Regions from separate parts of the Streptomyces sp. CA-146814 genome, predicted to be linked through region 2. Evidence: riboswitches for the same ligand, from Rfam matches in the RefSeq annotation. Region 2 holds a riboswitch; the other holds the start of a gene.
The links. A riboswitch is a leader RNA that binds a small molecule or an ion and turns the genes downstream of it on or off. The one in region 2 is predicted to bind glycine.
Positions count from the first base shown of each region.

Region 1: another riboswitch for glycine. It lies ahead of gcvP (aminomethyl-transferring glycine dehydrogenase); the one in region 2 lies ahead of gcvT (glycine cleavage system aminomethyltransferase GcvT).

Region 1 covers NZ_CP192068.1:756,620-760,857, forward strand. Annotated here, with positions in the region: gene gcvP (aminomethyl-transferring glycine dehydrogenase) at 1-1,723, opposite strand, end outside; glycine riboswitch at 1,917-2,014, opposite strand; gene ACQP09_RS03290 (PRC-barrel domain-containing protein) at 2,170-2,541, shown strand; gene ACQP09_RS03295 (DNA polymerase IV) at 2,463-3,914, opposite strand; gene ACQP09_RS03300 (MerR family transcriptional regulator) at 4,017-4,238, opposite strand, start outside.
Region 2 covers NZ_CP192068.1:5,879,520-5,883,757, forward strand. Annotated here, with positions in the region: gene gcvH (glycine cleavage system protein GcvH) at 1-212, opposite strand, end outside; gene gcvT (glycine cleavage system aminomethyltransferase GcvT) at 335-1,501, opposite strand; glycine riboswitch at 1,682-1,779, opposite strand; gene ACQP09_RS26400 (AAA family ATPase) at 1,944-2,708, shown strand; gene ACQP09_RS26405 (enhanced serine sensitivity protein SseB) at 2,761-3,531, shown strand; gene ACQP09_RS26410 (enhanced serine sensitivity protein SseB C-terminal domain-containing protein) at 3,781-4,238, shown strand, end outside.

The DNA of each region.
Region 1 (4,238 bases), 5.1 Mb from region 2:
GGGAGCCGGCGTTCGGCTGGATGGAGACGGCGTCGTAACCGGTGACCTCCGCCAGGCGCTCCTCCAGCTCGCGGATGAGCGTGAGGAAGCCCTGCGCCTGCTCGGCCGGGGCGAAGGGGTGCAGCGCGCCGAACTCGGGCCAGGTGATGGACTCCATCTCGGCGGTCGCGTTCAGCTTCATGGTGCAGGAGCCGAGCGGGATCATGCCGCGGTCCAGCGCGTAGTCCCGGTCGGCGAGCTTGCGCAGGTAGCGCAGCATCGCGGTCTCGGAGCGGTGCTGGTGGAAGACCGGGTGGGTCAGGATGTCGTCGGAGCGCAGCAGCACCTCGGGCAGCGCGTCGGCAGCCGAACCGTCCAGCGCCTCGATGTCGGCGTCGGCGCCGAAGGCGGCCCACACGGCGGAGAGCTGGGCCCGGGTGGTGGTCTCGTCGCAGGCGATGGAGACGTGGTCGGCGTCGACGCGGCGGAGGTTGACGCCGCGCTCGCGGGCGTCCGCGACGATGTCCGCGGCCTTGCCGGGCACCTTGACGGTCAGCGTGTCGAAGAAGTCGCCGTGCACGACGTCGGCGCCGGCGGCACGCAGGCCCTCGGCGAGGATCGCGGCGTAACGGTGGGTGCGGCGGGCGATCGTGCGCAGCCCGTCGGGGCCGTGGTAGACGGCGTACATCCCGGCCATGACGGCGAGCAGCACCTGTGCCGTACAGATGTTGCTGGTGGCCTTCTCGCGGCGGATGTGCTGCTCGCGGGTCTGCAGGGCCAGGCGGTAGGCCTTGTTGCCGTCGGCGTCGACGGAGACGCCGACGAGGCGGCCGGGCAGGGAGCGGGCGAACTTCTCACGGACCGCCATGAAGCCGGCGTGCGGCCCGCCGAAGCCCATCGGAACGCCGAAGCGCTGGGTGGTGCCCACCGCGATGTCGGCGCCGAGCGCGCCGGGCGAGGTGAGCAGCGTGAGGGCCAGCAGGTCGGCCGCGACGGTGACGATCGCGCCGAGCTCGTGGGCCTGCTCGATGACGGGCTCGATGGCGCGGACGGCACCGGAGGCGCCCGGGTACTGGAGCAGGACGCCGAAGACGCCGCGCTCGGCGATCTCGGCCGGGATGCCGTCGCTGAGGTCGGCGACGACGACCTCCACGCCGGTCGGCTCGGCGCGGGTCTGGATGACGGCGATGGTCTGGGGCAGGGTGTCGGCGTCGATCAGGAAGACGCCGTTCTTGACCTTGCCGACGCGCCGGGCGAGCGCCATGGCCTCGGCGGCCGCGGTGCCCTCGTCGAGCAGGGAGGCGCCGGAGGTGGGCAGCCCGGTCAGCTCGGCGACCATCGTCTGGAAGTTCAGCAGGGCCTCCAGGCGGCCCTGGGAGATCTCCGGCTGGTACGGCGTGTAGGCCGTGTACCACGCGGGGTTCTCCATGACGTTGCGCAGGATGACGGGCGGCGTGAAGGTGCCGTAGTAGCCGAGGCCGATCATCGGGGCGAGCACCTTGTTGCGGTCGGCCAGCGACCGCAGTTCGGCGAGCACCTCGGCCTCGGTGCGGGCCGAGGGAAGGTTCAGGGCCTCCGCACTCTTGATCACGTCGGGCACCGCGGCGGCGGTCAGCTCGTCGAGGGAGCCGTAGCCGACCTGGGCGAGCATCTTCGCCTGGGCCTCGGCGTCGGGCCCTATGTGGCGCTGCTCGAACGGAATGCCCTGCTCCAGCTGGGAGAGCGGAGTGCGACGGGGGGTCATGGTGGAGGCCTCCTGGTCTGTCACGACCTGCGAGGGGCACCACGGCGCGGGTGCCCGAACGGCCTCCCCCTCTGTCATCTCAACCTGAGAGCTTCACCGGCGCGCCCGGAGGCGTGCCGACTTTCACCGTCGGTGAGGGTCGGATCCGTCCCGGCATCTGCCCGCACGAACCCGCCCTGCTTTCCAGAGTGACCTCGTCCGTGCGGTACGGGGGCCTGAGAGATTCCGGGGAGGATTTGCTCCTTCGGCGCCTCCGGATTCTGCACCGGAGGACTCTCCCGCACGGGGTCAGCAGCCACTTGCCAGCCTACCAGCGGCCATCCCCGTGGAGTCCTCGAGTGGCCGACGCCACGGATCTGCACTTGTCTGGTGCTGGTGGAGCGAGAGGGACCCTCGTGACGCGACCGGGGAAACCCCTTGAGCAGAAGCGACCAGTGGGAGGCACCGTGCAGACCGATATCGATCCGCGCCGCCTGATCGGCCGCAAGGCGTTCGATCGCAAGGGCGCCAAGATCGGAACGGTGGATGAGGTCTATCTCGACGACGCGACGGGCGTCCCCGAGTGGGCGGCCGTACGCACCGGCCTCTTCAGCCGGGACGCCTTCGTCCCGCTGGAACCCAGCGAGTTCGTCGAGGACACGCTGCGGGTCCCCTTCGACCGCGCGCTGATCAAGGGCGCCCCGGACTTCGGCGTCGGCCGGCACCTCTCCCCGGAGCAGGAGCTGCAGCTCTACCGCCATTACGGGCTGGACTCCCCGCCCGCCGCGGAGACCGCCCCCGACCGCGACTTCGGCAGGCTGGCGGGCCAGGAGGAGTAGTCGACCGGGTCGCGGACCAGCGGCAGCGGGTCGGCCGGGCTCAGCTCCGGGTCGTCGATCCGGAACGTGACGACCCGGCCGACCGGCCCGCCGGGCTCCTCGAACCGCACCGTCACCCGCCCCACCCCGCTCCCCTGCACCCAGCCGTGGCCGTGCGCCGCGTGGCGGACGTCGTGTCCGGCGGGCCAGCGCCGGGCGGCGAGCTGCTCGGCGCTCTCGGGCTCCTCGTCGACCGGCTTCCTGTCCTCGTCCGCGACCGGCTTCTCGGGCGCCTCCGCCCGTTTCGCCAGCTCCCGGGCGTCCGCGGCCTGCGCGAACAGGTCCTCCTGCGTGAAGTCCGCCAGCCCCGTGACGCCCACGCCGAGCAGCCGTACGCCGCCGGTGGTGTCCACCGCCTCCAGCAGCCTCGCCGCCGCCTCACGGACCACCGTGGGGTCGTCCGTGGGGCCTCTGAGGGTCTCGGAGCGGGTCAGGGTGGAGAAGTCGTACCGGCGCACCTTCAGCACCACCGTGCGCCCCGACCGGTCGGCGGACCGCAGCCGCTCCACACACCGCACGGCCAGCCGCTCCACCTCCGCGCGCACCCGCACCCGGTCGTGCAGGTCCACGTCGAAGGTGTCCTCGACCGATACGGACTTGGCGTCCCGCTCGGCGACCACCGGCCGGTCGTCGAGCCCCAGCGCCATCCGGTAGAGCCCGTGGCCGTGGGCCTTGCCGACCAGCCGTACGAGCTCCGCCTCGCCGGCCTCCGCGAGGTCGTGGACGGTGGTCATGCCGGCGCGCCGCAGGTGGTCGCCGGTGGCGGGTCCGACGCCGGGCAGCGTCCGTACGGACATGGGGGCCAGCAGCTCGCGCTCGGTGCCCGGCTCTATCAGCACCAGCCCGTCCGGCTTGGCCTGCTCGGAAGCGATCTTGGCGAGCATCTTGGACCCGGCCAACCCGACGGACCCACTGAGCCCGGTCACCTCCCGGATGGCCGTACGCAGCCGCTCCCCCGTCACCTGGGCCGACACCGAGTCGTCCGCCACCCCGCCCGCCTCCAGGTCGACGAAGGCCTCGTCCAGGCTCAGCGGCTCCACCAGCGGCGAGAGCCGCCCGAGCAGCTCCATCACCTGCTCGCTCACCGACCGGTACAGCGGGAAGCGGGGCACCAGGTAGGCGGCGTTCGGCGCGAGCCGCCGGGCCTGGGCCGTCGGCATCGCGGAGTGCACGCCGAGGATCCGTGCTTCGTACGAGGCGGTGGCGACGACCCCGCGAGGGCCGAGGCCGCCCACCACGACCGCCTTTCCGCGCAGGCTGGGCTTGGCTGCCTGCTCCGCCGAGGCGTAGAAGGCATCCATGTCCAGGTGGAGGATGGTCGGCGCGGGTCTCACACCTCCGATGCTGCCCTACGCCACTGACAACGGGGCGGCCCGGCACTCCGTGGAGTGCCGGGCCGCCCCGTTGTCGGTAACCGCCTTTGTGCGCTCAGCCGCTCATCCGGCGCGGTTGCGCCGCCGGGCCAGCTCGTCGGCCGGGTTGTTGCCGATGAGGGTCTCACCGGTGTCGACCCGCTCGCCGTGGAGCTGGGAGAGCGCCGCGTCCACATCCCGCCAGACGACTCCGACGGCGATCCCGAAGATGCCCTGTCCGCCCTGGAGGAGGCTGACGACCTCGTCCGGCGACGAGCACTCGTAGACCGTCGCGCCGTCGCTCAT
Region 2 (4,238 bases):
GAGTACAGATCGCTGACGGACTTGGTCGACTCCAGCTCACCGCAGGTCTCGCCCGCGGTCACCGTGTCACCTACCTCCGGAAGCTGGGCGTAGACGACGTCACCGAGCGCGTTGGCCGCGTACTCCGTGATGCCGATCGTGGCCACGCCGTCCTCGACGGCCGACAGCCACTCGTGCTCCTTGCTGTACCGCAGCTGCTGGGGGTTGCTCATGACCTGAATTCTCCTGTACGCGGGGGAGTGCTGATGAACGGTGGTCTTACGGGGTGAGACGGAGGTACGTCACTTCTGTGACGTCCGCGCGCCGATGCGAAGGCCCGGGTTCTTCCGGGATATCACTTCTGGCGCTTGTAGAACGGCAGCGCGACGACCTCGTACGGCTCGTGCGTGCCCCGGATGTCCACGCCCACGCCCTCGGTGCCCGGGGCGGCGAAGGCCGCGTCCACGTACGCCATGGCGATCGGCTTGCCGAGGGTGGGGGAGGGGGCGCCGGAGGTGACCTCGCCGATCACCTTGCCGGCCGCGACGACGGAGAAACCGGCGCGCGGGACCCGGCGGCCCTCGGCGATCAGGCCGACCAGCTTGCGCGGCGGGGCGGTCTCGGCGCGCTCGGCGGCGGCCTGGAGCGCCTCGCGGCCCACGAAGTCGCCCTCCTTCTCGAACTTCACGACCCGGCCGAGGCCCGCGTCGAACGGGGTCAGCGCCGTCGTCAGCTCGTGCCCGTACAGCGGCATGCCCGCCTCCAGACGCAGCGTGTCCCGGCAGGAGAGGCCGCACGGGATCAGGCCGTGCGCCTCGCCGGCCTCCGTCAGGGCCCGCCACAGGGCCTCCGCGTGCTCGGGCGCGACGAAGAGTTCGAAGCCGTCCTCGCCCGTGTAGCCGGTACGGGCGATCAGCGCCGGCACCCCGGCGACCGTGCCCGGCAGACCCGCGTAGTACTTCAGCCCGTCCAGGTCGGCGTCGGTGACGGCCTTCATGATCGCGGGCGACTCCGGGCCCTGGACCGCGAGCAGCGCGTACGCGTCCCGGTCGTCGCGCACCTCGGCGTCGAAGCCGCCCACCCGGGCGGTGAGCGCGTCCAGCACGACCTGCGCGTTGCCCGCGTTGGCGACGACCATGTACTCCGTCTCGCCCAGCCGGTAGACGATCAGGTCGTCCACGATCCCGCCGTCCTCCTGGACGATCATCGTGTAGCGGGCCCGGCCGTTGCCGACGGTGGCGATGTTGCCCACCAGCGCGTAGCTCAGGAAGGCCGCGGCCTCGGGTCCGGTGACGGTGATCTCGCCCATGTGCGACAGGTCGAAGAGCCCGGCCCTGGTCCGTACGGCGTTGTGCTCGTCGCGCTCGCTCGCGTACCGCAGCGGCATGTCCCAGCCCGCGAAGTCGGTCATGGTGGCGCCGAGCGAGCGGTGCAGCGCTTGAATAGGGCTTTGGTGCGCAGCACCATCAGGCAGGGCGGTGGTGGGCGACGGGAGGGGGGCGAGACGGGGGGCAGTGCTCATGGGCATGGCTCCAGGGCATGACGACGTCAGGACGGAAATCCTCCCCATCTGTCATCGGAACCTGAGAGGTTCGCCGATAGCCCCTGACGGGGTATGCCCCGGGTAGCGGGGCGCCCTGGTCACAGGGCTCGGCTTGCACCTTGGGTGGAGCCGCCGGAGCGGCCCGCTTTTCAGATCTGCCTCATCCACGCGGTACGGGGCCTGAGAGATTCAAGGGAGGATCTTGCTCCTTCGGCGCCCGGCTCACACTGTGGCCGGAACTCTCCCGCGCGGATTCGAACGGCCGGTATGCAGTTGGCGCGGTCATCATCGCACGCATTGCGCCCCCGTGGGGAGGCCGGTCCACAACGGGTGGATGAACGGCGAGGACGGTTGTGGAGCCTTGCCCTTTCTTTACACTTCAGGATCAGGCGTGGCCGGCCCGACAGCAGGGGGATGGGCGATGACGTTGCAGCGGTCGGTACCGACCGCGGGACTCGCGCACGGCGCGATGCCCGCACAGCCGGGCGCCCCCGCGCGCGAGCTGCCCGAGCAGGCCGGAGCGCTGGTACGGGAGCCGGCCGCGGCGCCCGGCGCATCCGTACAGGAGCTGCTCACCGAGCCCGCTCCGGTGGTACGCGATCTGCGCGGGCGCACGGACCACACCCCGTACAGCCTCGATTTCACCCCCGGCGACATCGTGGTCGTCTCCGGGCTGCCCGGCGGCGGCAAGTCCACCCTGATCCGGCGGGCGGTGGCCGGCCACGCCATCGACTCGCAGAACACCCGCGACCGCTGGGCCGCCGCCCTGCCCCGCTTACTCCCGTACGCCCTCTACCGCCCCCTGGTCCGCGCCGCCCACTACCTCGGCCTCTGGGCCGTGCTGCGCTCCGGCGCCCCGGTCGTCGTCCACGACTGCGGTACGCAGACCTGGGTACGGAACTGGCTCGCCCGGCACGCCGCGCGCCGGGGCCGCACCCTGCACCTGCTCCTGCTGGACGTGGACCCGGAGACCGCCCGCCAGGGCCAGCGCGAGCGCGGCCGGGGCGTCTCCGGTTACGCCTTCGCCCGGCACCGGCACGCGGTGGGCCGGCTGATCCGCGACACCGAACGCGGCGCGCTGCCCGTCGGCTGCGCCTCGGCGGTGCTGCTGGACCGGGAGGCTGCGACCGCGCTGGAGCGGATCACCTTCACGGACGCCGGCGACCTGGCCGACCGCTCCGGTTAGGGTTCTGGCCGGAACAACGCCAGCGACGACAGCCGAGAGAGGCACAGAGGCAGTGGACATTCCGGCACCGGCCCAGGCGCACCCCCAGCACGCGTGGCCCGCCAACGAGCTCGAAGAGGTCCTGACCGCCTCCCTCGGCGTCCCCGACGCGGGCGGCCGCCTGGTCGAGGTGCTCGGCCGCAGCTCGGTCTGGGTGCCGCTGCCGAACGGCGGCTCGCCCGCCAGCGCCGACCTGGACCTGCCGATGATGGACATCGACGGCGCCGCGTACGTCCCCGTCTTCAGCTCCGAGGGCCAGTTCCTCAGCTGCGTCGGCAGCCACATGTCCTTCGCCGTCGCGCCCGCCCGCGACTTCGCCCGCGGCCTGCCGCCGCAGGTCGGCATCGCGGTGAACCCGGGCGGCGCGGTCGGCATCCCGCTGCCGCCGCCCGCCGTCGCCGAGCTCTGCCGGGCCGGGCGCACCGCGCTGGACGGGCCCGCCGGCGGCGGCCGGGTCAAGCTGTACGCACCGGACTGGCAGCACGACCCGGTCGACTTCCTCACCGCCGTCTCCGCCGAGTTCGAGGCCACCGGCGTGGTCTCCACCGCCCGCCGCGCGCTCGCCAGCATCGAGGGCGGCGACCCGGTCCTCTTCGTCGGCGTCGAGTTCGCCACCTGGGACGGCGCGGGCCAGAGCGCCCCGATGGAGGCCCTGGGACGGGCGCTCGGCCGCGTCGAGGTGCCCTGGCCGGTGAACCTGGTCCTGCTGGACGTGGCCCAGGACCTGGTCGGCGACTGGATGCGCGAGAAAGTACGCCCGTTCTACCGGCGCGAAGGCCACTGAACGTACGGCGCGAAAGCCACCGGACGTTCGGAGCGAAGGCCACCGGACGTACGGCGCGAAAGCCACCGGACGTACAGGGCGAAGCCACCGGACGTCCGGCGCGAGAGCCACCGACCGCGCGGTGATCGCGGGCGCCGGCCGACCGTGGCGTCAAGTCGGTGTCAGAAGTGGCGCATAAGCTGGTTTGATGGCGAGGCCGCTCCCGTGTGCCCGGGAGCGTCGACGGAACGATGAGGGGCGGGACCCAGGGTGAGTGCGTCAGGCACTGCGGCGGCCGGTCAGGTCGAGCACATGCTGCGCCAGGTCAGCCCCGGGCGTTACGACGCCTACGAGGCGCTGCTCGCGGCCCTCGCCGACGGCCGCATCTGGATGCTGCTCTGGCACGGCACGGCCGGCTCACCGGACGCGCAGTACGGCTCCATGGAGGTCGAAGGGCTCGGTTACGCCCCGTGCGTCACCTCGGCGCAGGAGCTCTCCGCCAGCGGCTGGAGCCGGTCCCACGAGCTGGTCTCCGGCCGGGAGATCGCCCGCGCCCTCTTCCCCGACCGCTGGGGCATCTGGCTCAACCCGCACGCGCCCGGCGGCGGCGTCGGCATCCCCTGGCTCGACCTGCGCCGGATCTCCACCGGCCTGGACCGGCTCCCCGCCGGACCGCTCCGGCTGACCGAGCCCGCCCTGGAGCTCCCGCAGTTCTACGCCCAGCTCAC